DNA from 4 places in the Rhodoferax sp. WC2427 genome. Region 1 is predicted to be linked to each of the others. Evidence: predicted binding sites of a transcription regulator. Region 1 holds the regulator's gene; each other region holds the start of a gene.
The links. The regulator sigma-54, encoded in region 1, starts transcription at its own class of promoters, with help from an activator protein. The targets are predictions, from matches to a motif close to TGGCANGNAANCTGCTTT.

Region 1 (4,908 bases):
ACCACACATGGGGCTGGAACGGCAGCAGCTTCTCGAAGCCAAAGCGGCGCAGGCTGCCCGGGGCGATGTTGCAGGCAATCTGCGCAGCCTCGATGGCGATGGTGCCGCTGCCGCAGCAGGGGTCGTAGAAGGGCGTGGTGCCGTCCCAGCCGCTGGCGGCAATCATGGCGGCGGCCAGGGTTTCCTTCAGCGGAGCATCGCCCTTGTCTTCACGCCAGCCGCGCTTGAACAGCGCGTCACCCGACGTGTCGATGTAGATGGTGGCGTGCTCGGTGGTCAGGTGCAGGTAGATGCGCGCGTCGGGCCACTGCACGTTCACATCGGGGCGCACGCCAGTCTTGAAGCGGAAACGGTCGGCCACCGCGTCTTTCACCTTCAGGGCGGCGAAGTTCAGCGAGGTCAGCGGGCTGTGTTGCGCGGTGACTTCGATCTTGAAGCTCTGCTTGGGCGTAAACCAGATCTCCCAGGCCACGTTGCTCGCGGCCTCGTACAGGTCTTGCTCGTTGCGGTAGGGCGTGCTGGACAGCTCGATCAGCACCCGCTGCGCCAGGCGGCTGTGCAAATTGAGCCGCATCGCATCGCGCCACGACGAGCGCACCAGCACCCCGCCCCGGTGCGAGCGCAAATCCTCGCCCTGCAGCCCGGTAATCGCGTGCACCTCTTCGGCCAGCAGCTCTTCCACGCCAGCGGCGCAGGGTAAAAATAATTGGAGTTGGTTCATGGAGTCGGTGCCAAAGTGGGGCGCGGAGCGGGTCCGCTGGGAGGCGTGGAGTATCCCATAGGGGCATCTTGGCCTGCCAGTCCCCCGGGCAGGACCCGCACACGCAGGGACTGGTCAGGAGTCCGCTACAGCGCCTTGCGCAGATTCGTCGGCGCGATCCGCAAGGCTTCGCGGTACTTGGCTACCGTGCGGCGGGCGCATTCGATGCCCTGCTCTTTCAGCATATCCGACAGTTGGCTGTCGCTGAGCGGCTTTTTCAGGTCTTCGGAGGCAACGAACTGCTTGATGAGCGCGCGCACCGCCGTGCTGGAGGCATTGCCGCCCGTCTCGGTGCCCAGGGATGAGCCGAAGAAGTATTTCAGCTCGAAGGTGCCGTAGGGCGTAGCCATGTACTTGGCCGTGGTGACGCGGCTGATGGTGGACTCGTGCAGGCCCAGTTCGTCGGCAATCTCGCGCAGCACCAAGGGGCGCATGGCCAGCGCGCCGTGGCTGAAGAAGCTTTTTTGCCGCTCCACGATGGCGTTACTGACCCGCAAGATGGTGTCGAAGCGCTGCTGGATGTTCTTGATGAACCAACGGGCTTCCTGCAAGCGCTGCTGCAGGGCGGCGTTGTTCGAAGAGTCCTTGCCGCCACCCTTGTGCTGGCGCAGGGCGTTGGCGTAGATGTCGTGCACGCGCAGGCGCGGCATGACCTCGGGGTTCAGCACCACCCGGAACTTGGCGTTGGCACCCCGCCCCACTTTGGCCACGATCACGTCGGGCACCACGATGTTGCGCTCCACATCCACAAAGCGGCGGCCAGGCTTGGGCTCCAGCCGGGCGATCAGCGCAATGGCCAGTTTGATGTCGGCATCGGTGGCGTGGCAGAGCTGGGCCAGGCGCTTCACGTCGCGCCGGGCCAGCAGGTCCATGGGCTGGCGGCAGATGCGCAGTGCGATCTTGCGCACCGGGTCGTTGCCCATGGTGGATTGCAACGCCTTGAGCTGCAACACCAGGCATTCGCCCAGATGGGTCGCACCCACGCCAGCGGGCTCCAGGCTTTGCAGCAGGCCCAAGGCGACGGTGAAGCGGTGCACCAGCTCTTCCTGGGCCTCCAGGTCGTCGCCCGCCAGGCCCTGGGCCAGGCTGGCCAGGTCGTCTTCGAGGTAGCCGTCGTCGTTCAGGGACTCGATCAGGAAGCGCAGCGCCGCCTGGTCTACCTCACCCAGGCGCAGCGCCAGTGCCTGGCGGTGCAAAAAGCTGGTCAGCGATTCCTGGTTGCGGGCCAGCTCGGTGGCATCGGCCTCGCCGTCTTCGCCCAGGTTGTTCTGGCGGGCGGGTGCGTCGCCGCCCCACTCGCTGTCGTCGGGCTTCATCTCGGAGGTGCCGTCGCCATCCCAGCTGGTGTCGTCCCCACCGGTCAGCGGCGACTCTGAGTCATTTGAGCCCTCGGTGCTGGTCTCGCTTGTGTATTCAGCTACAGAAGTAGGAGCAGATTCGGTTTCGCGGTCGCCTGCGCTCACGGGCGTGTCGGCCTGGGCCAGGCCAAACTCTTCGCGGGGTGCGTCGTCCAGGTTGCGTTCCAGAAACGGGTTGTCGTCCAGCATCTGGTCCACTTCCTGGCTCAGCTCCAGGGTGGAGAGCTGCAACAGGCGGATGGACTGCTGCAACTGGGGCGTGAGCGCCAGGTGCTGGGAAACGCGTAGGGAAAGGCCTTGCTTCATCGTGCAATCACATGCGGAAGTGCTCGCCGAGGTAGACCCGACGCACATCGGCGTTGTCCACGATCTCGGACGGCGTACCTTCGGCCAGCACATGGCCGTCGCTGATGATGTAGGCGTGGTCGCAAATACCCAGGGTCTCGCGCACGTTGTGGTCGGTGATCAGCACGCCGATGCCGCGCGACTTCAAGAAGCCGATGATGCGCTGGATCTCGATCACCGCAATCGGGTCGATACCGGCAAACGGCTCGTCGAGCAGGATGAAACGCGGCTGGGTGGCCAAGGCGCGGGCGATCTCCACCCGGCGGCGCTCGCCACCCGACAGGGCCAGGGCGCTGGACTGGCGCAGGTGTTCCACCCGCAGGTCTTCGAGCAAGGCGGTCAGGCGCTGTTCGATCGCCTCCTTGGTCAGCGATTTACCGTCCTCGCCATGCTGCAACTCCAGCACGGCACGCACGTTTTCTTCCACCGTGAGCTTGCGAAAAATCGAGGCCTCTTGCGGCAAATAGCTCAGGCCGAGGCGCGACCGACGGTGGATTGGCATGTGCTCGACCGGCTGGCCGTCGATGGAGATACTGCCGCCATCGGCCCGTACCAGGCCCACGATCATGTAGAACGAGGTGGTCTTGCCCGCGCCATTGGGGCCGAGCAGGCCCACCACTTCGCCTTTTTTGACCGCCAGGGTCACGTCCTTCACGACCTTGCGGCTGCCATAGGCCTTTTGCAAATGGCGGGCCTCCAGGCGACTGTCTACAACCTCTGCCACGGCCTTCACTTTTGCGCGCCCTCCAACGTGGTGCTGGGTCGCAGCGCGGGGCTGGCGGAGCCCGCTGGCGCAGAGGCCACCGGGGCCACCACCTTGGGAGTCAACATGGCGCGGACCCGACCGTTCTGGCCACCGGGGTTGTTCGCGGGCGTGCCGTTGTCCACCGTGAAGACATCGGTGGTGTTGTCGTAGACGATGACACCACCGGTCACTTCGTCATTGACCTTGCTGCCCAGCAGGCGGCGCATCACGGCGCGCTTGATGAAACGCACGTTGTCGAGCTTGCTGCTGTATTCGATGGTTTCGCCTTCGCCCTCGATGTATTCGTCGACGCCGTCGCGCTTTTGCTTGAAGTAGGCCAGCTTGCCGGGCTCGGCGGTGACCACGCCAAACTGGTTGCCCTCGGCGTCCTGGCGCACATCTACACGGGCTCCACGGATGACGATAGTCCCCTTGGTCATGACCACGCGCCCCGTAAACACGTTGGTTTGCTTCAGGTCGTCGTAGCGCATGGCATCGGACTCGACGTTCATGGGCTTGAGGCGGTCGGCTTTTTCAGCCCAGGCAGCGCTGCCCGCACAAGTGCACAGCAACAAGAGTAGGAAGGTGTGGTAGGCGTTTTTCATAGAGGCACGAATCTTGCAGATGATTGTACCGGTCGATTCGGGTAGCCCAGAAAAAAGCCCGCAAAAGCGGGCTCATAGGTGCGGTACGCGGGCGACCGGTCAGGTTTTTTGCTGCGACACCAGGTAATCCACCACCGTCAGGCCACGCTCCATCGACTGGGCTTGCGTGCCGTCGGTGTAGAAGCGTCCGGCCACACCCATGGCGGGCACACCGGCGACTTTGTAGGCCTCTTGCAGTTGCGCGGCCTTGCGCACCTTGGTGGCCACCGAGAACGAGTTGTAGGTTTCCACAAACTTGGCTTTGTCCAGGCCCTGCTTGGCGGCCCATTCGATCACCAGGTTGTCCTTGTCCAGCTTTTGGCGCTCGACATGGATGGCGTTGAACACCTTTTCGTGCACCGCCTCCAACTGGCCCATGGCCTCCAGCGTGTAGTACAGCTTCTGCGGCGGCACGAAACTGTCCTGGAACACCACCGGCACGCGGCGGAAAGCCACATTCTTGGGCAGCTTCTTGAGCCAGGCGGTCAGCGCGGGCTCAAAGGCAAAGCAATGCGGGCAGGCGTACCAGAAGAACTCGATCACCTCGACCTTGCCCGCCGGGGCTTCGGTGGGCACGGGTTTGTCCAGCACCAGGTAATCGGTGCCAGCCACAGGCGGCTTGCCCTGCGCGTGGGCGCTACCGACAGGGGACAGAACCAGGGCCGAGCCCGCCAGAACGCTGGCAGAGGTCAGGGAAAACTCACGACGTTTCATTGCTAATCACTCCTTGTGGGGGTCAGACGGGGCTGGGTTGAAAAAGTTCAGCCCGGATGCCCACGGTAAATACAACGCCGGACTACCGCTGTACGCGGACCAGGGTGGTGTCGCCACCGGCACTTTCCAGCTTGTCTTTGGCGCGCTCGGCATCTTCGCGCTTGGCAAAGGGGCCCATGCGCACGCGGTAGACGGTGCGGCCTGACTGCTCGCGCTCGGTAACCTTGGCTTCCATGCCCATCATGGCCAGCTTGGCGCGCTGGGCTTCGGCGTCTTCGGTGGTGCGGAAAGCCCCAGCCTGCACGAAATACTCGAACGGCTCGGCGGTCGGGGCCAGGGCGG
Region 2 (4,908 bases), 270 kb from region 1:
ATCTCAGCACGCCAGTCAAATTGGGCCATTTCCGCCGACGGGTGCAAGTCCATGGCATGGGCAAAGGCCTGGACCGTCTGCGGACGGTCTTCGGGGCGGATCGCCAGGCTCTGGTCGATCGCCGCCACGAACGCAGGCGAATAGGCTTGGCCGTGCTCGGCCTGCGCAGCCAGCGCGACCATCTGCATGCTGGGCATGCGGTCCCGCAGCACCCGGAACGTGGCGGGCAGCGGCAAGGTGTTTGCCACGCAGCCATGCACCACCGCTGCCAGCGCGTACAGGTCGCTCCAAGGCCCTTGCACCATGTCACGTGCATCGGCGTACTGCTCGATGGGCGCGTAGTTCACCTTCAGCACGGCGGTGTGCCGGGGGCCCAGGTCACCAATCGCCCGGCGGGCCGCGCCCAGATCCAGCAGCACCGGTGGGCCACTGTCTTGCAGGAAAATATTTTCGGGCGACACATCCCGGTGCACGGTGTGGCTGTCGTGCAGCAGTTTCAGCGCCTGCAGCACCGACCACAGCACCTGGCGCAGCCAGTCTTCGGAGGGCGGGCTGCGCATCTGGCCCCGGGCCTGCTTGAGCGTCATGCCGCTGTACAGGGGCATCACCATGTAGGCCGTATTGTTCGCCTCCCAGAAGCGAAGAACCTTGACCAGCGAAGGGTGGTCAAACTGCGCCAGCAGCCGCGCCTCGGCCACAAACGACTGCAAACCGGCCTGGTAGCTGGCGCCATCCAGCGATGATCGGATGCCAACGGTGACACCCCCTGCGCGTCCGGCCAAAGCCGTTGGCATGTATTCCTTGATGGCCACCGACCGGTGCAGGGAATGGTCATAGGCCTCGTAGACCATGCCAAAGCCGCCCACACCCAGCAGGCGCACCAGCTCAAACTCACCCAGCCGCGTGCCACTGGGCAGGGCGTCAGAATGCAAAATCGGAAGGTGGGCGGAATCGGACATACGCGGAAATGGTCGCTTAGCCCCTTAGTTTAGTGCGCAGCCTGACACAGCACCGGCCCGCCTCGTTACCATAGGGGCCTATGTTTAGTTACCGCCACGCCTTCCACGCAGGCAACCACGCCGATGTGCTCAAACACACGGTGGTGATTGCCGCCCTCAAACACCTGACCGAAAAAGACCCGGCCCTGGCCGTGCTGGACACCCATGCCGGTGCCGGTCTGTACCGGCTCGACGGCGACTACGCCGAAACCAGCGGCGAGGCGGCCAATGGCATTTTGAAGCTGCTGGCCGATCCTGAACCGGGCCAGCCGCCCCTGGTGCCCGCACCCGCGCTGCAAGACTACCTGGACATGGTCGCCAGCTTCAACAAGTCGGGCGGCAAAAAGGTCTATCCCGGCTCGCCTTTCATCATGCAACAGCTGTTACGCGACCACGACCGGCTCAAGCTGTTTGAACTGCACCCCACCGACAGCAAAACCCTGTCGGCCAACATCGCCCAGCTGTCTGCCGGGCGACAGATCGCGGTGTTCCGCGAAGACGGTTTTGAAGGCATCCGCAAATTCTTGCCTCCACCCAGCCGCCGTGCTTTCCTGCTGTGCGATCCCAGCTATGAAATCAAGAGCGATTACAGCCTGGTGACCGAGATGATCGCCAACAGCCTGAAACTGTTTGCCACCGGCACCTATGCCGTCTGGTACCCCATCATCCCGCGCCCCGAAGCCCACGACCTGCCGCGCAAGCTCAAGACCCTGGCCACCAAGGCCGGCAAGAGCTGGCTGCACGCCACCCTGACCGTCAAGTTCAGCAAGCTCACCACCGATGCTGACGGCGAAGTCAAGCGGCCCGGCCTGCCCGCCAGCGGCATGTTCCTGATCAACCCGCCGCACACCCTGAAAGCCGCGCTCAAGCCCGCGCTGGCGCAGATGGTGGAACGGCTGGGGCAAGACAAACACGCTACTTCGACCCTGGATTCGGGCGGCTGAGCGCGTAAGCCGATGGTTGGACCGTGGAAACTCAGGCAGGTATGCAACCGGGTGTTTCCTCCAATCCCGAATCCAAGGAATTCGCTTAATATCTTGACCAAATGATCAAGAAATTGCCCCAAACTGGCAAGTTTATTGCTTGATGTTTTGGCCTTATTTCATCCACCACCCACCTGCCTGCCATGAAACTCACTTCCATCTCTCTCGCTGTAGCCACTGCATTTTGCGCCCTCAGCGCACACGCGGCCGACCCCAAATTGGCGCTGGTCTATGGCAGCGGCGGCAAGTTTGACAAATCGTTCAACCAGTCGGCTTACGAAGGTGCCGAGCGCTTCAAGAAGGAGACCAAGATCGGTTACCTGGAAGCCTCCATCACCTCCGACGCGCAAAGCGAGCAGGTGCTGCGCCAGATGGCCCGCAAGAACGTCGACCTGGTCGTGTCCATCGGCTTTTCGATGACCAACGCGGTCACCACGGTGTCCAAAGAGTTCCCCAAGGTCAAGTTCATGATCATTGACGACGTGGTCAATGGCGACAACGTCAGCTCCGTCACCTTCAAGGAACAAGAAGGTTCCTATTTGGTCGGTGTGGCCGCGGCGCTGGCCAGCAAGTCGCAGAAAGTCGGCTTCATCGGCGGTATGGACGTACCCCTGATCCGCGCTTTTGGCTGCGGCTATGCGCAGGGCGCCAAGTCGGTAGACCCCAAGATCGACGTGACGCAAAACATGGTTGGCACCACCCCCGCCGCCTGGAGCGATCCGGCCAAGGGTGGCGAACTGGCCCGCGCGCAGTTTGACCGGGGCGTCGACGTGGTGTTTGCCGCCGCCGGTGGCAGCGGCATGGGAGCACTGCAGGCCGTCAAGGACAAGGGCAAACTCGGCATTGGAGTCGATTCCAACCAGAACCCGCTCTACCCCGGCTTCATCCTGACCTCCATGCTCAAGCGCGTGGACAACGCCACCTACGACGGCTTCATGAGCGTCAAAAATGGCACCTGGAAGGCTGGCGTCGTCAGCAAGGGCCTGATTGAGGGCGGCGTGGACTGGGCACTAGATGCCAACAACCGCAAACTGATCACCCCCGCGATGGAAGCCAGCATCAAACAGGCCGCTGCCGACATCAAGTCTGGCAAGGTCAAGGTAGTCGACTACCGCACCGGCAACAGCTGCCCCGTCTAACCGGGGGCGTGTTGACTGCGCAAGAAGGCGGCACCCTGCCGGGGGTGCCGGTCGTCGAATTCCAAGGCATTTCCAAACAGTTTGGGGCCGTCAAGGCCAACGCCCAGGTCAGCTTCAAGGTCCGCAAAGGCTCCATCCACGGCATCGTGGGTGAAAACGGCGCGGGCAAATCCACGCTGATGAGCATCCTGTACGGCTACTACCAGGCCGACAGCGGACACATTTTGCTCAATGGCCAGCCTGCCCCCATGCGCAACAGCCAGGAAGCCATCCAACGCGGCATCGGCATGATCCACCAGCACTTCATGCTGGTGGACAGCTTTACCGTGCTGGAGAACATTTTGCTGGGCGTGGAAGGCGCGCTGGTGCTGGATGCGCCTTTCAAGGCGGCCGAACAACGCCTGCGCGCCTTGGGTGCCGAGTACAACCTGGAAGTCGACCCCAACGTGCGGGTCGAAAACCTGTCGGTGGGTGCGCAGCAGCGGGTGGAGATCCTGAAGCTGATCTACCGTGGCGCCGACATTTTGATTCTGGACGAGCCCACCGCCGTCCTGACTCCGCAAGAAACCGACTCCCTGTTTGCCATCCTGCGCGTGTTCCGCGACCAGGGCAAAACCATCATCCTGATCACCCACAAGCTGCAAGAAATTTTTGCGCTGACCGACCGCGTCACCGTGATGCGCGCGGGCACCGTGGTGGGCGAGGTCGATACCGCCACCAGCAGCCGCGAGGCCGTGGCCAGCCTGATGATTGGCCGCAGCATCGAATCCACCCTGTCGCGCGGCCCCTACCAACCCGGTGCCGCCGTGCTGGAGGTGCAGCACCTGAGCCTGCACAACGTCCAGGGCGTAAAGCTGCTGGACGACCTGAACTTTTCGGTGCGTGCCGGAGAAATCGTGGCCGTGGCAGGGGTCTCGGGCAACGGCCAGTCCGAGCTGCTGGAAGTGCTGGCGGGCATGCGTCTGCCCAGCAGCGGCGACATCCGCTACAAGGGCCAACCCTTGCCCTTCAAGGGGCGGCGCGATGCCGATGGCCTGCCCGCGGTGTACCGCACACTGGGCATTGCCCACGCGCCCGAAGACCGCTTGCGCGAAGGCCTGGTCAAAGCCAACTCGGTGGCCCTGAACACCCTGCTGGGACACCAGAACGACCGCCTGTTCCACTCCGGTTGGCTGCTCAACCCGCAGGCCATCCTGGCGCATGCCAAAAAGCTGATTGCCGAATTTGACGTGCGCCCCACCGACCCGACCCTGCGCGTCGGCCTGCTGTCGGGCGGCAACCAGCAAAAAGTGGTGCTGGCGCGCGAGATAGCGGCACAGCCTGCTCTCATTTTGATAGGGCAACCCACCCGCGGCGTGGACATTGGCTCGATCGAGACCATCCACCGCCGCCTGCTGGCATTGCGCGACGCGGGCATCGCCATCGTGCTGGTGTCGGTGGAGCTGGAAGAAATCCGCGTGCTGGCCGACCGCATTCTGGTGATGTGTGGCGGCAAGATTACCGGCGAACTGGCCGCGGGAGACTTTGACACCACCCGCATCGGCCTGATGATGGGCGGCGTGACGCACTAAATTTATGAACCCACACAACCTCCCCGGCTGGGCCACCAACCTGCTGTTGCCCATCCTGAACCTCATCTCGGCCATGCTGGTGGCGGGCGTGGTGATCTACGCCCTGGGCGAAAGCCCCACCGAGTCGCTGGGCATCCTGGTCAACAGCGCCTTCCTCAACCCCGAGGGGCTGGGTTACACCCTGTTTTACGCCACCACCTTCATCTTCACCGGGCTC
Region 3 (4,908 bases), 1.7 Mb from region 1:
TCGAATCACCCCCCAATAGGACTCATCTCTTGAAACGATATTTTCCATCACATCCGCACGGGCTCTGTAAATTTCCAGGCCTTGGCTATGGATATAACTTAATAATGCATCAGAGCACCGATGCGCATTATCCACCTGCGCAGCTTGGCTGCGGTCAAACAAGAGGTTAATGATGGCAACAAAAGAAGTGGCCGTTTCAATATTTACCGTCATATACAATATATGACCATATTGTGCTGCCACTTTTTCCATTCCCTCAATCAAACGCACCACAATTTTTCCATCTGGAGGCAAAGCAGGGCTGATAAAAATCAAGCCACAGTTTGATTGGTCCAACTGGGTAGCATTAAGATCTGTACGGCCATACTTCCATAGCAAATTATCAATCGCCACATCCGTGGGAACGCCCAATGCAAGAGCATGCAAAGGTCGAATTGCCGAAATAGCTGCAGCGTTAGCACGCGCAAATGGTAAAAACCGCAGATTATGCATCACGGTGTAACCCACATCCAATAAGCCATCGGTAATCACACTGACCCGGGCCATATGCTTCATGCGTTGTTTGATTTCTTTGACTGCCGCTGCTACTTGACCCGTATTGCCCGTGATGGCCCCAAGGCTCGTCCACTCATTCGGTGCAACGACATGGAGTGCCTTTTCAGCTTCAATCAAGGCATCAGCAGGGCTGAAATTGCAGTATTTCTCTAAATAACTTGTCATTCCAAACATCATAGATGCCTGGCTGCGTGCCTTATTGGCAATATGTGTGACCGACGTCATCAGACCTTCTCGCTTGAGGTGGCCTAATTCATCGATAAATAACCCCAAATTTGAACTGTCGCGCAGGGCAAGAGAAACGGCAACTTCTTTGGGACGGCGTGGCATAAGTCGAAAACATGCACTCGTCACAATTCCGAAATTCCCTTGGAAGAATACTCCATCTAGCATAGGGCCCAATCCAAATGGATGGCTATGGGCTAATGGAGAATCTTCACCCAATCTTCGAAATCCGGTTTTTATAATTTGACCGGATCCACATACGACTTCCAAACCAAATAAATCATCCTTACGCGGCCCAAAATAGCCAACACCGCGATCTAATGCATTTCCGATCAGGCTCGTATTTCGCGCCGAACCCGTTACATTAAAAGTAAGCTCTGGACATTTTTTTTGCAGAAAATCATATAACTGACCCTGGGTAACACCAGGTTCAATAACTGCAACGGGGTTTGAAACAGATATTTTTTCCGCATTAAGAATTCGGTTCATGGCTCCCAGATCAACCAATGAACAACCAGGCACAACAGGGGAAGCCGATCCATACCCCCAATTTAAACCGCATGATATGGGATAAAGCGGAACTTTAGTTTGGCGCGACTCAAGTACAAGCTTTTGAACTTCTTGCGTTGAGGTCGGTTTATGAACTGTGGATACAGGGTGATGGTGACCAGTAATATTCGTGCTTGCCAACCGATTGAGCGATGTTTGTAGACCCACGTAAAGCTCCATAAATTGAGGTGTAACCCGCAGCAATAAGTTGCGCACACCAGTTTACGGCAGCAGTTGTACAAAGCTTTAGAAAACAATAAAAAAAGGGGCCGAAGCCCCTTTTTGAATGAGAACCTTACGGTTCAAATTATTTTGCGTTGCGACGGCGACGCGATGCAGCCAAAGCCACCAGGCCCAGGCCCAACAGGGCAACGCTGGTGGGTTCTGGTACACGGTTGAAGTCAACACCACCAGAAGCATTGTTGATTGCGGCCTGACCAGTTGCAGTGTTCACAACAAAACCGTTGGTTGTGTTGGTGAAGCTGCTGAATGCCAAGTCGTAGAAAGGAACTGGATCAATAAAGAAGGTCTTGCCAGCAGCAGTCAGTGCGAAATTCATCGTGGCGTTCAAAGAAGTCCCAGCCAGTGCATTGAGCGACGAAACACCTTGCACCGAAACACCAGAACCCAGCAATACCGTATCTGCGGAATGGACAACGGTGCCGCTCGCAGCGTTTGTATTGTCCGCTGCAGTAAAGACGCTGTTGTTTGCCACACCGTTGCTCGTCTCACCATACAGATTGAAGCTCAAAGCAGTAACGGTGTACGTGCTGTTAGGAGCTGCATAGGTGCCGGAAGCCAGAGCAAGCGTGTAGGTGAACTCAGCCCACATCGCGTAACCTTGGCTGTTACCGAGAGCCAAGCCCGAGTCAGCTGCGCCGACGCCTTGGAAAGAAGTGAACTGGGTGTAGCCAACGCCAGTTTGATTGATCTGGTTGGCATTCAACTTAACCAGAGTGGATGCCGAACCATTGATGAAGTTCGACGAGAAGTCAGGGGTGACGTACCCGAACAAACCTGTGTCAACGGTGAATACTGGTGTTGGTGCAGCTACGGCTGGCAGGGAAAAACCAGCAACAGCAACGGCTGCGGAAACGATAGCGGCTTTAAATGCGTATTTCATGTGAACTCCTTAATTGAACAAACAAGCGACTTGATAGGAGACTAAAAGCAATGTGTGTGCCATCTTTAGTTTTTCATAAAAATCAAAGACTTACGAAAACAAAGAGGATTTCGCTCACTCGAAGTGTAAAAAAATCCGACTCTCAGTTCCTAGATCTTCGCCCTGCATCAAGGAAACATTTTTCACATTTAGTCTTAACAGGCGACGCAGCACCTTAAGCCATGGCTTGGGTTCCGGCCCTATGTCGAGCCATCGTCCCAAGCGGACAGATCGGTCGGCTCCAGTGCGATACAACGCTGCTCAGAGCTCCTTCACCTGCACATCGGTCACATCGACCAAGTCGCGGCCAGCGGCGGCGCCACGGCCTTTGGGTTGTCTGGCGGCGGGTTGCCAGCGGCTGGCGGCTTGGGAAGCCCGGCTCCAGCCTGCGCTGGGGTTGACCCGCATGACCCAGGGGGCCATTGGCTGGCCGGTAACTTTGGCCAACAGCGCGCGCGCCCCCCACAGCAGGGCCAGAGCCACCACCACCAACAACAGACTCGCGGCAAACACCAGGCCCATCGCCAATACGATCGCGCGCACCAGGAACCGCACCATGCTCGTTACAAAATCAGCCACACGTTTCTCCATCGTCTCAGGGCACCGGCCCATAGCTTAGTCTTGGTAGTTGGTGGGCGAAGTCCTGAATGCAAGCACCACACCCCAACAGCCTGCCGAGCGCCCATAAAAAAAGCCACCTTGCGGTGGCTTTTCAAGGCGCAAAGAAGAATTACTTTGCAGCGGCGGATGCAGCGTCTTTGGCAGCTTCAACAGCGGTGCCGGCAGCAGCGGCAGCGCTGGTAGCAGCAGCAGCAGCGTCGGTGGCAGCGGAAGCAGCAGCTTCAGCGGCAACAACTGGAGCAGCAGCAGGTGCTTCAACAGCAGGTGCGGGTGCAGCAACTGGTTCTTCTTTTTTGCCGCAAGCAGCCAAAACAACAGCAGCCATCAGAGCCGCGAGTACAAGCGATTTGTTCATTAGAAAATTCCTTAAAGAGATAGGGAGTAGAAACAATTTCCGGAAATCGTCAGCATAACTTTACGTGTATGTGACCGAGAGAAAGCACTCGAGCTCTTTCAACTCAGCCTTCAATTATAAGCTTCTTCTTCTGCAATGCCGAAAAACCCTTACTCGTAAATACAACATGGATGCTACAAGCCCAGGGTTGTGGATGGGAACGCCGGGCTGCTTTTGCGCAGCCATTCGCCCTGTGCCTGCTGCAGCAGAACGCGCTGCTGGGCGTCATCGCCGCACACGCCGCTGCTGTGCTCCAGGTCCAGGCGGCGCAGGGTCCAGACCGGGCTATGCAGGGCGCTGGGCAGATCTTGCGGGTCGGCGCTGCGGCACGCGCGGCAGTCGATCAGGTGCGACCAGGTGGTGCGCCAGGCCACAAAACGGGGGTGGCGGCGCACGACGGCATCGAAGGACACGGCCAGCATGGTGAACTGTCGGCCTCGCCGTGCCCAATTTTGTAACGATGTGCAAACTTCGCGCTCACCCAACGGCCAGTCCTCAAAAGTCGGGTCGCTGATGACGATCTCGTGCCAGCCCTCGTGCGCCGCGCAGGCCAGGGCATCGCGCACCACCTGCTGGAACGCCACCCGGCCCAAAAAGCGGCCGCTGGGGTGTTGGGGCGCATCGGCGGCGGGCAGCAAATCGTCCATGGCAAAACCTTTCAGTGGGAGTGCACCCAGCCATTGGCGCACCACGACAGCACCAGGGAGCGGGCGTCGGCGCTGGCGCGGGCCAGTTCTTTGGCCCCCAGTGTGCGCGCATCGGCCAGGCGGCGCATCAGGGTGGCATCGCGCCCGGCGGCCCGAAAGCTTTCGCCATTGATGAAGATGTGCTGCGCGTCATAGAACATGCGGCTGCGCGGGTCCAGCGTGACGGCACCCAGCGGTTCCGACGGTTCGTTGGCCTCAAACCAGACCTGGGCCTTGGGCTCGGTGAGCACCTCGCCCAAGGCGCATTGCAGGGCCACGGGGTCGTCCAGCATCTCTTGCAGCGCGGTCTGCGCAAAATCCTGCAAGGCGGCCGGAATGGCACCCGGGGTGTCGGTGGCAGGCTGGTCGGGGTCGCTGTACAAGGCTTCGCCGACGGCATCCTCGGCCTCTTCGGCCATGCGCTGCATGAGTTCGCGGACCAGTTCGGCGCGCTTGGGCGCACGGAAACCGACCGAATAGGTCATGCACTCGCCCACCGCCACGCCATCGTGGGCGTAACGGGGTGGCAGGTAGAGCATGTCGCCAGGCTCCAATACAAATTCTTGCTCGGGCACAAAGTTGGCCAGGATTTTCAGCGGTGCGCCGTCCACCAGGGTCAGGTCTTTTTGCCGACCGATGCGCCAGCGGCGCTGGCCGTGGGCCTGCAGCAAAAACACGTCGTAGCTGTCAAAGTGCGGGCCAACGCCGCCGCCATC
Region 4 (4,908 bases), 1.3 Mb from region 1:
TGACCCACTCGAAGAATTGCGCCGGGTCGGTCTCGAACTCACCTGCCTTGAGCATGCGGTTCACATCCAGCCAGGTGGTGTTGAGCGTTTCCCAGACTTCGGTGGTCAGGGTACCGCGTACCGCACGGGCGTTTTCCCGGGCGGCCCGCAGGCAGGAGATGATGGAAGACGGGTTTTCTTCGTCCTTGACCATGAACTCCATCACCGCCTTGGAGGTGATTTCGCCATGCTTGGCCAGGTAGGGTTGCAGCAGTTCGCTAATCGATAGCAGGCCTTGCAAGCCCACCTGGGCGACGGCGGCCGACTGGGGCAGGAGCGCGGTTTGGTAATTGATGTCGAGCATACGGGCGGTGTTCTCCGCGCGCTCGGTGTAACGGGACATCCAGAAGAGATGGTCGGCGGTGCGTGACAGCATGTTTATTGTTCCTGTGGTCTGTTGTCTACGATTGGGACTGGATTTGGGTTTCTGCGGGAATCACCGGCACCGTGGCGGGCACGGCATCGTCTTCCAGAATCCAGGTGTCCTTGGTGCCGCCGCCTTGCGATGAGTTGACCACCAGAGAGCCTTCTTTCAGCGCCACGCGGGTCAGGCCGCCGGGCACGGTTTGCACGGTCTTGGCCGACAGCACGTAGGGGCGCAGGTCGATGTGGCGCGGGGCGATGCCGCTTTCCACAAAGGTGGGGCAACTGGACAGGCTGAGCGTGGGCTGGGCAATGTAGCCGCTGGGGTTGGCCAGCAGCGCCGCGCGGAACTCCTCGATCTCGGCCTTGGTGGAGGCCGGGCCGACCAGCATGCCGTAACCACCCGCGCCGTGCACTTCCTTGACCACGAGGTCCTTGAGGTTGGCCAGGGTGTACTTCAGGTCGTCCGGGTTGCGGCACATGAAGGTGGGCACGTTGTTCAGAATGGGTTTTTCACCCAGGTAGAACTCGATCATCTTGGGCACGTAGGGGTAGATCGACTTGTCGTCGGCCACGCCGGTGCCCACGCCGTTGCAGATGGTCACATTGCCTGCGGTGTAGGCGGCCATCAGGCCGTCGCAGCCCAGGGTGGAAGTGGGGCGGAACACCTGTGGATCGAGGTAGTCGTCGTCCACGCGGCGGTAGATCACGTCTACGCGCTTCGGGCCGCGGGTGGTGCGCATGTAGCAGAACTTGTCTTTGACAAAAAGGTCTTGCCCTTCAACCAGCTCGACACCCATTTGCTGGGCCAGGAAGGCGTGTTCGAAGTAGGCGCTGTTGTACATGCCGGGGGTCAGCACCACCACCGTGGGGTCGGACGTGGCAGCCGGGGCCGAGGCGCGCAGGGTCTCCAGCAGCAAATCGGGGTAGTGGGCCACGGGCGCCACGCGGTGGCTGTTGAACAGGTCGGGGAAAAGCCGCATCATCATCTTGCGGTCTTCCAGCATGTAGCTCACACCGCTGGGCACGCGCAGGTTGTCTTCGAGCACGTAGTACTCGCCGTTGCCCTGGGCATCGGGGGCACGCACGATGTCGACGCCGGAGATGTGCGAGTAGACGTTATTGGGCACGTCCACGCCCATCATTTCGGGGCGGAACTGGGCGTTGTTGATGACCTGGTCGCGCGGGATGATGCCGGCTTTCAGAATCTCCTGGTCGTGGTACACGTCGTGGATGAACCGGTTCAAGGCGGTGACGCGCTGCACCAGGCCCTTTTCCATGCTGCCCCACTCGTGGGCGGGGATGATGCGGGGGATCAGGTCGAAGGGAATCAGTCGCTCGGTGCCCGAGCCGTCTTCGTCTTTGGCGCCGTACACCGCAAAGGTGATGCCGACGCGGCGGAAGATCATCTCGGCTTCTTCTCGGCGCTTGGCCATCATGTCGCCGGGTTGCTTGGCGAGCCAGGCATCGTAGATTTTGTAGTGGTCCCGGATCTGCTTGCCCTCTGAGAAAAACTCGTACGGCAGCCCTGTGTACATCTCGTCAAATTTTTGCATAAATAAGTCCATCTCCTGATACATAAGCATAGCAAGTAGCGCGCCAGGTTGGTGCAAAAACAAGCGGTCGGTGGGGTGTGCGGGCCAGTCCGAGCCTCTGTGCAACCTCCACGGCACCCATCGTAGCGCTGTTTACCGGCGGGTCTTACGGCGGATGGTGCTGCCAGTAGCGCGGATCGTCCTGGCGATCGCAATGCATCTGCGCGGGTGCCGTGGTTTGCCAGCTGGCGGCCCCGCAGTGGCTGCTGTCCACCACCGGAATTCCCCGTGCCTGGTAGCGCTCCAGCACCAGCGGCGCAGGGTGGCCAAACCGGTTGCGGTAACCGGCCTGCACCAGCGCAAAGTGCGGTTGCACCGCGTCGAGAAATGCCGGGCTGCTGGAGGTTTTGCTGCCGTGGTGCGGTACCAGCAAAACGTCGGCCCGCAATGGAACCCGTTGGGCAAGGAGCGCGGCCTCTTGGGGTTGCTCGATATCGGCCACGAGTAACGCCGTGTAAGTGCCGTTGGTGATGCGCAACACGCAGCTCAAAGCGTTGGGTTTTTGCACATTGCCGTAGTCCGTGGCTTGGGGATGCAACACATCGAACTGCACGCCATCCCACGCCCAGCTTTGCCCCGCCATGCAAGGCTGTACCGCCCGCACGGCCTGCAGCGGGTTTCCGGCCTCCACGGAACTCAGCAGCCGGGCCTGCGGCTGGGTGGCCAACAGACTCGCCGCGCCACCACTGTGGTCGCTGTCGCGGTGGCTGACCACCACCGTGTCCACGCGCTCGCCCAGGGCCCGCAGCAACGGCACCAGCACCCGCTGGCCCGCGTCACTGTCCAGCCCGAAGCGCGGGCCGGTGTCGTACACCAGGGTGTGCCCGGCGGTGCGCACCAGTACGGCATTGCCTTGCCCGATGTCGGCGGCCAGCAGCCCAAAATGCCCCATGGGAGGGCGCGGCGTTTGCCACAGCAGCACCGGCAGCAGCAGCGGCACACCCAAAGCCCGCCAGGCCCAGGGCAGGCGCAGCACCAGCAATACCCCGCCTACTATGGCGCTTACGCTCATCCATAAAGCAGGAGCAGCTACGGAAAACGTAGCAAACGGCACAAGCGCCAGCATCTGCAACACCCAGCCCAGTGCGTCGATGGCCAGTGCTGCCGCCTGCCACAGCGGCGGCACCACCATGCCCAGCATGCACAGCGGTGTGACCACCAGCGTCACCCACGGGATCGCCAGCAGATTGGCCAGGAGCCCCACCACCGACACCTGCTGGAACAGCAGCAGCGTCAACGGGGCCAAAGCCAGGGTGATGGTCCACTGCTCTCGCAGCATCAAGCCAAATCGGCCTCCTGTGCTGATGGAATGGGCGTGAGAAGCTCCTGAATCTGTAGCAAAGAGTACGGCCACCGCCACAAAGCTCAGCCAGAACCCGGCCTGCAGCAAGGCATAGGGGTCGACGGCCAGCACCACCGCGCAAGCCAGCAGGCACACCGACGGCCAGGGCCATTGCCGCCCGCCCACCCGCAGCAGGCCCATGGTCGCCAGCATCCAGACGGTGCGCTGCGAGGGCACGCCCCAGCCGCTGAACACCGCGTAGCCCGTGGCCAGCAGCACGCCACCCACCAGCGCCACCTGCGGCACCGGCCAGGCTTCGCCGGCGCGCCAACCTAGTGAATCGCTGCGCCGCCAGAGCCAGCCCACGGCAGCGGCGGCCAGCCAGGCAAACATGGTCACGTGAAGGCCCGAGATGCTCATCAGATGCGCCACACCCGTGGCCCGGAACAGGTCCCAATCGGCCCGTTCGATGGCGTTCTGGTCGCCCACCACCAGCGCGGCGATGACCCCGGCCAGGTGCCGATCCGCCACATGCAGATAAATGCTGTCACGCACCGCCTGCCGGGCGCGCTCCACCGGGTGCTGCCAGGTGTCGGCCAGGCGCTGTGGGGCCACGTCCTTGGGCCCGGCACGCACGCTGCCGGTGGCCTGCACGCCCTGCTCCCACAGCCACAGCTCGTAGTCAAAACCGTGCGGATTGCGCCCGCCGTGCGGCGCCTTCAGGCGCACCGTCATCTGCCAACGCTCCCCGGCGCGCAGGCCATCGGGCTGGCGCTGCAGTTCCCATTGGGTGGCACTGCCGCCCATGCCAAAAGCCAGCATGCCGCTGTACCAGGCCAGGTCGACCACCGGCGGCACAGGCGCAGGTGCGCCATCCAAGCGTGCCGATTCAACTTGCAGACGAAACCGCAGACCTGCCTCGCTGCGCTGTGGCATAGCCACCACAACACCGACCAATTGGACGTCGCGCCCTTCCAGATTCGCGTCCAGCGAGGTGTAAGAAAATGCCACAGCCCGCACGCCGCACAATCCGAACGACAGCACCAGCCCACCCAGCAGTGCCGCCAGCCAACGCAAGGCGCCCGATCCGGCCGCCAGCCAAATTGCTATTTTATTGATAGCTGCCAGCGCAATCAGAATAAGCGCCAGCAGCACAAACAATCCATAGACCCAGCCGGGCCACAGCGCTGCCTGGCCCAATTGCAGGGCTGTGCCGAGCGCCCAGCCCAGCAAACCCGGGGCGACGAGCGCCACGCGTTTGATCTCCGAAGGCCACGGCTTTTGCATAAGGTCATACCCCAATCGCAACAGGTCTGGGCCAGGCAATGGCTCAGGACTTGCTAGTATGGGGGTAGGTCACGGCATTGCCGCAACCACCAGGACTTTCGCGAGACCCTCTGTGCGCCCAGAGGGCGACGCAAAAGGCGCTGCGCAAGTCCCTCCTTATTTTGAAGCCTCTAAGAGACGCATACATGTCCATCCATGCCGCACTGAACCACGTTACGCACTACAAGTACGACCGCCCGGTCAACCTCGGCCCCCAAGTGATTCGGCTGCGCCCAGCGCCCCACTGCCGCAGCAACGTCATCTCTTACTCGCTCAAGATAGAACCCGCTGAGCACTTCATCA

Region 2: the regulator sigma-54 is predicted to act here: its motif matches at 2,067-2,084, upstream of AB3G31_RS18920 (BMP family protein).
Region 3: the regulator sigma-54 is predicted to act here: its motif matches at 2,497-2,514, upstream of pepA (flocculation-associated PEP-CTERM protein PepA).
Region 4: the regulator sigma-54 is predicted to act here: its motif matches at 1,987-2,004, upstream of AB3G31_RS14320 (circularly permuted type 2 ATP-grasp protein).

What each region holds. Positions count from the first base shown of each region.
Region 1 is NZ_CP162006.1:4,320,314-4,325,221, forward strand. It holds gene AB3G31_RS20120 (class I SAM-dependent RNA methyltransferase) at 1-721, opposite strand, end outside; gene AB3G31_RS20125 (RNA polymerase factor sigma-54) at 847-2,424, opposite strand; gene lptB (LPS export ABC transporter ATP-binding protein) at 2,432-3,187, opposite strand; gene lptA (lipopolysaccharide transport periplasmic protein LptA) at 3,193-3,813, opposite strand; gene AB3G31_RS20140 (thiol:disulfide interchange protein DsbA/DsbL) at 3,913-4,566, opposite strand; gene AB3G31_RS20145 (SPOR domain-containing protein) at 4,649-4,908, opposite strand, start outside.
Region 2 is NZ_CP162006.1:4,053,804-4,058,711, forward strand. It holds gene AB3G31_RS18910 (serine/threonine protein kinase) at 1-959, opposite strand, end outside; gene AB3G31_RS18915 (23S rRNA (adenine(2030)-N(6))-methyltransferase RlmJ) at 1,040-1,942, shown strand; gene AB3G31_RS18920 (BMP family protein) at 2,125-3,120, shown strand; gene AB3G31_RS18925 (ABC transporter ATP-binding protein) at 3,129-4,691, shown strand; gene AB3G31_RS18930 (ABC transporter permease) at 4,696-4,908, shown strand, end outside.
Region 3 is NZ_CP162006.1:1,225,780-1,230,687, reverse strand. It holds gene AB3G31_RS05910 (FAD-binding oxidoreductase) at 1-1,545, opposite strand, end outside; gene pepA (flocculation-associated PEP-CTERM protein PepA) at 1,637-2,452, opposite strand; gene AB3G31_RS05900 (hypothetical protein) at 2,753-3,070, opposite strand; gene AB3G31_RS05895 (hypothetical protein) at 3,107-3,427, opposite strand; gene AB3G31_RS05890 (hypothetical protein) at 3,641-4,153, opposite strand; gene AB3G31_RS05885 (cupin domain-containing protein) at 4,165-4,908, opposite strand, start outside.
Region 4 is NZ_CP162006.1:3,027,560-3,032,467, forward strand. It holds gene AB3G31_RS14315 (alpha-E domain-containing protein) at 1-415, opposite strand, end outside; gene AB3G31_RS14320 (circularly permuted type 2 ATP-grasp protein) at 441-1,958, opposite strand; gene AB3G31_RS14325 (DNA internalization-related competence protein ComEC/Rec2) at 2,104-4,533, opposite strand; gene AB3G31_RS14330 (DUF2126 domain-containing protein) at 4,752-4,908, shown strand, end outside.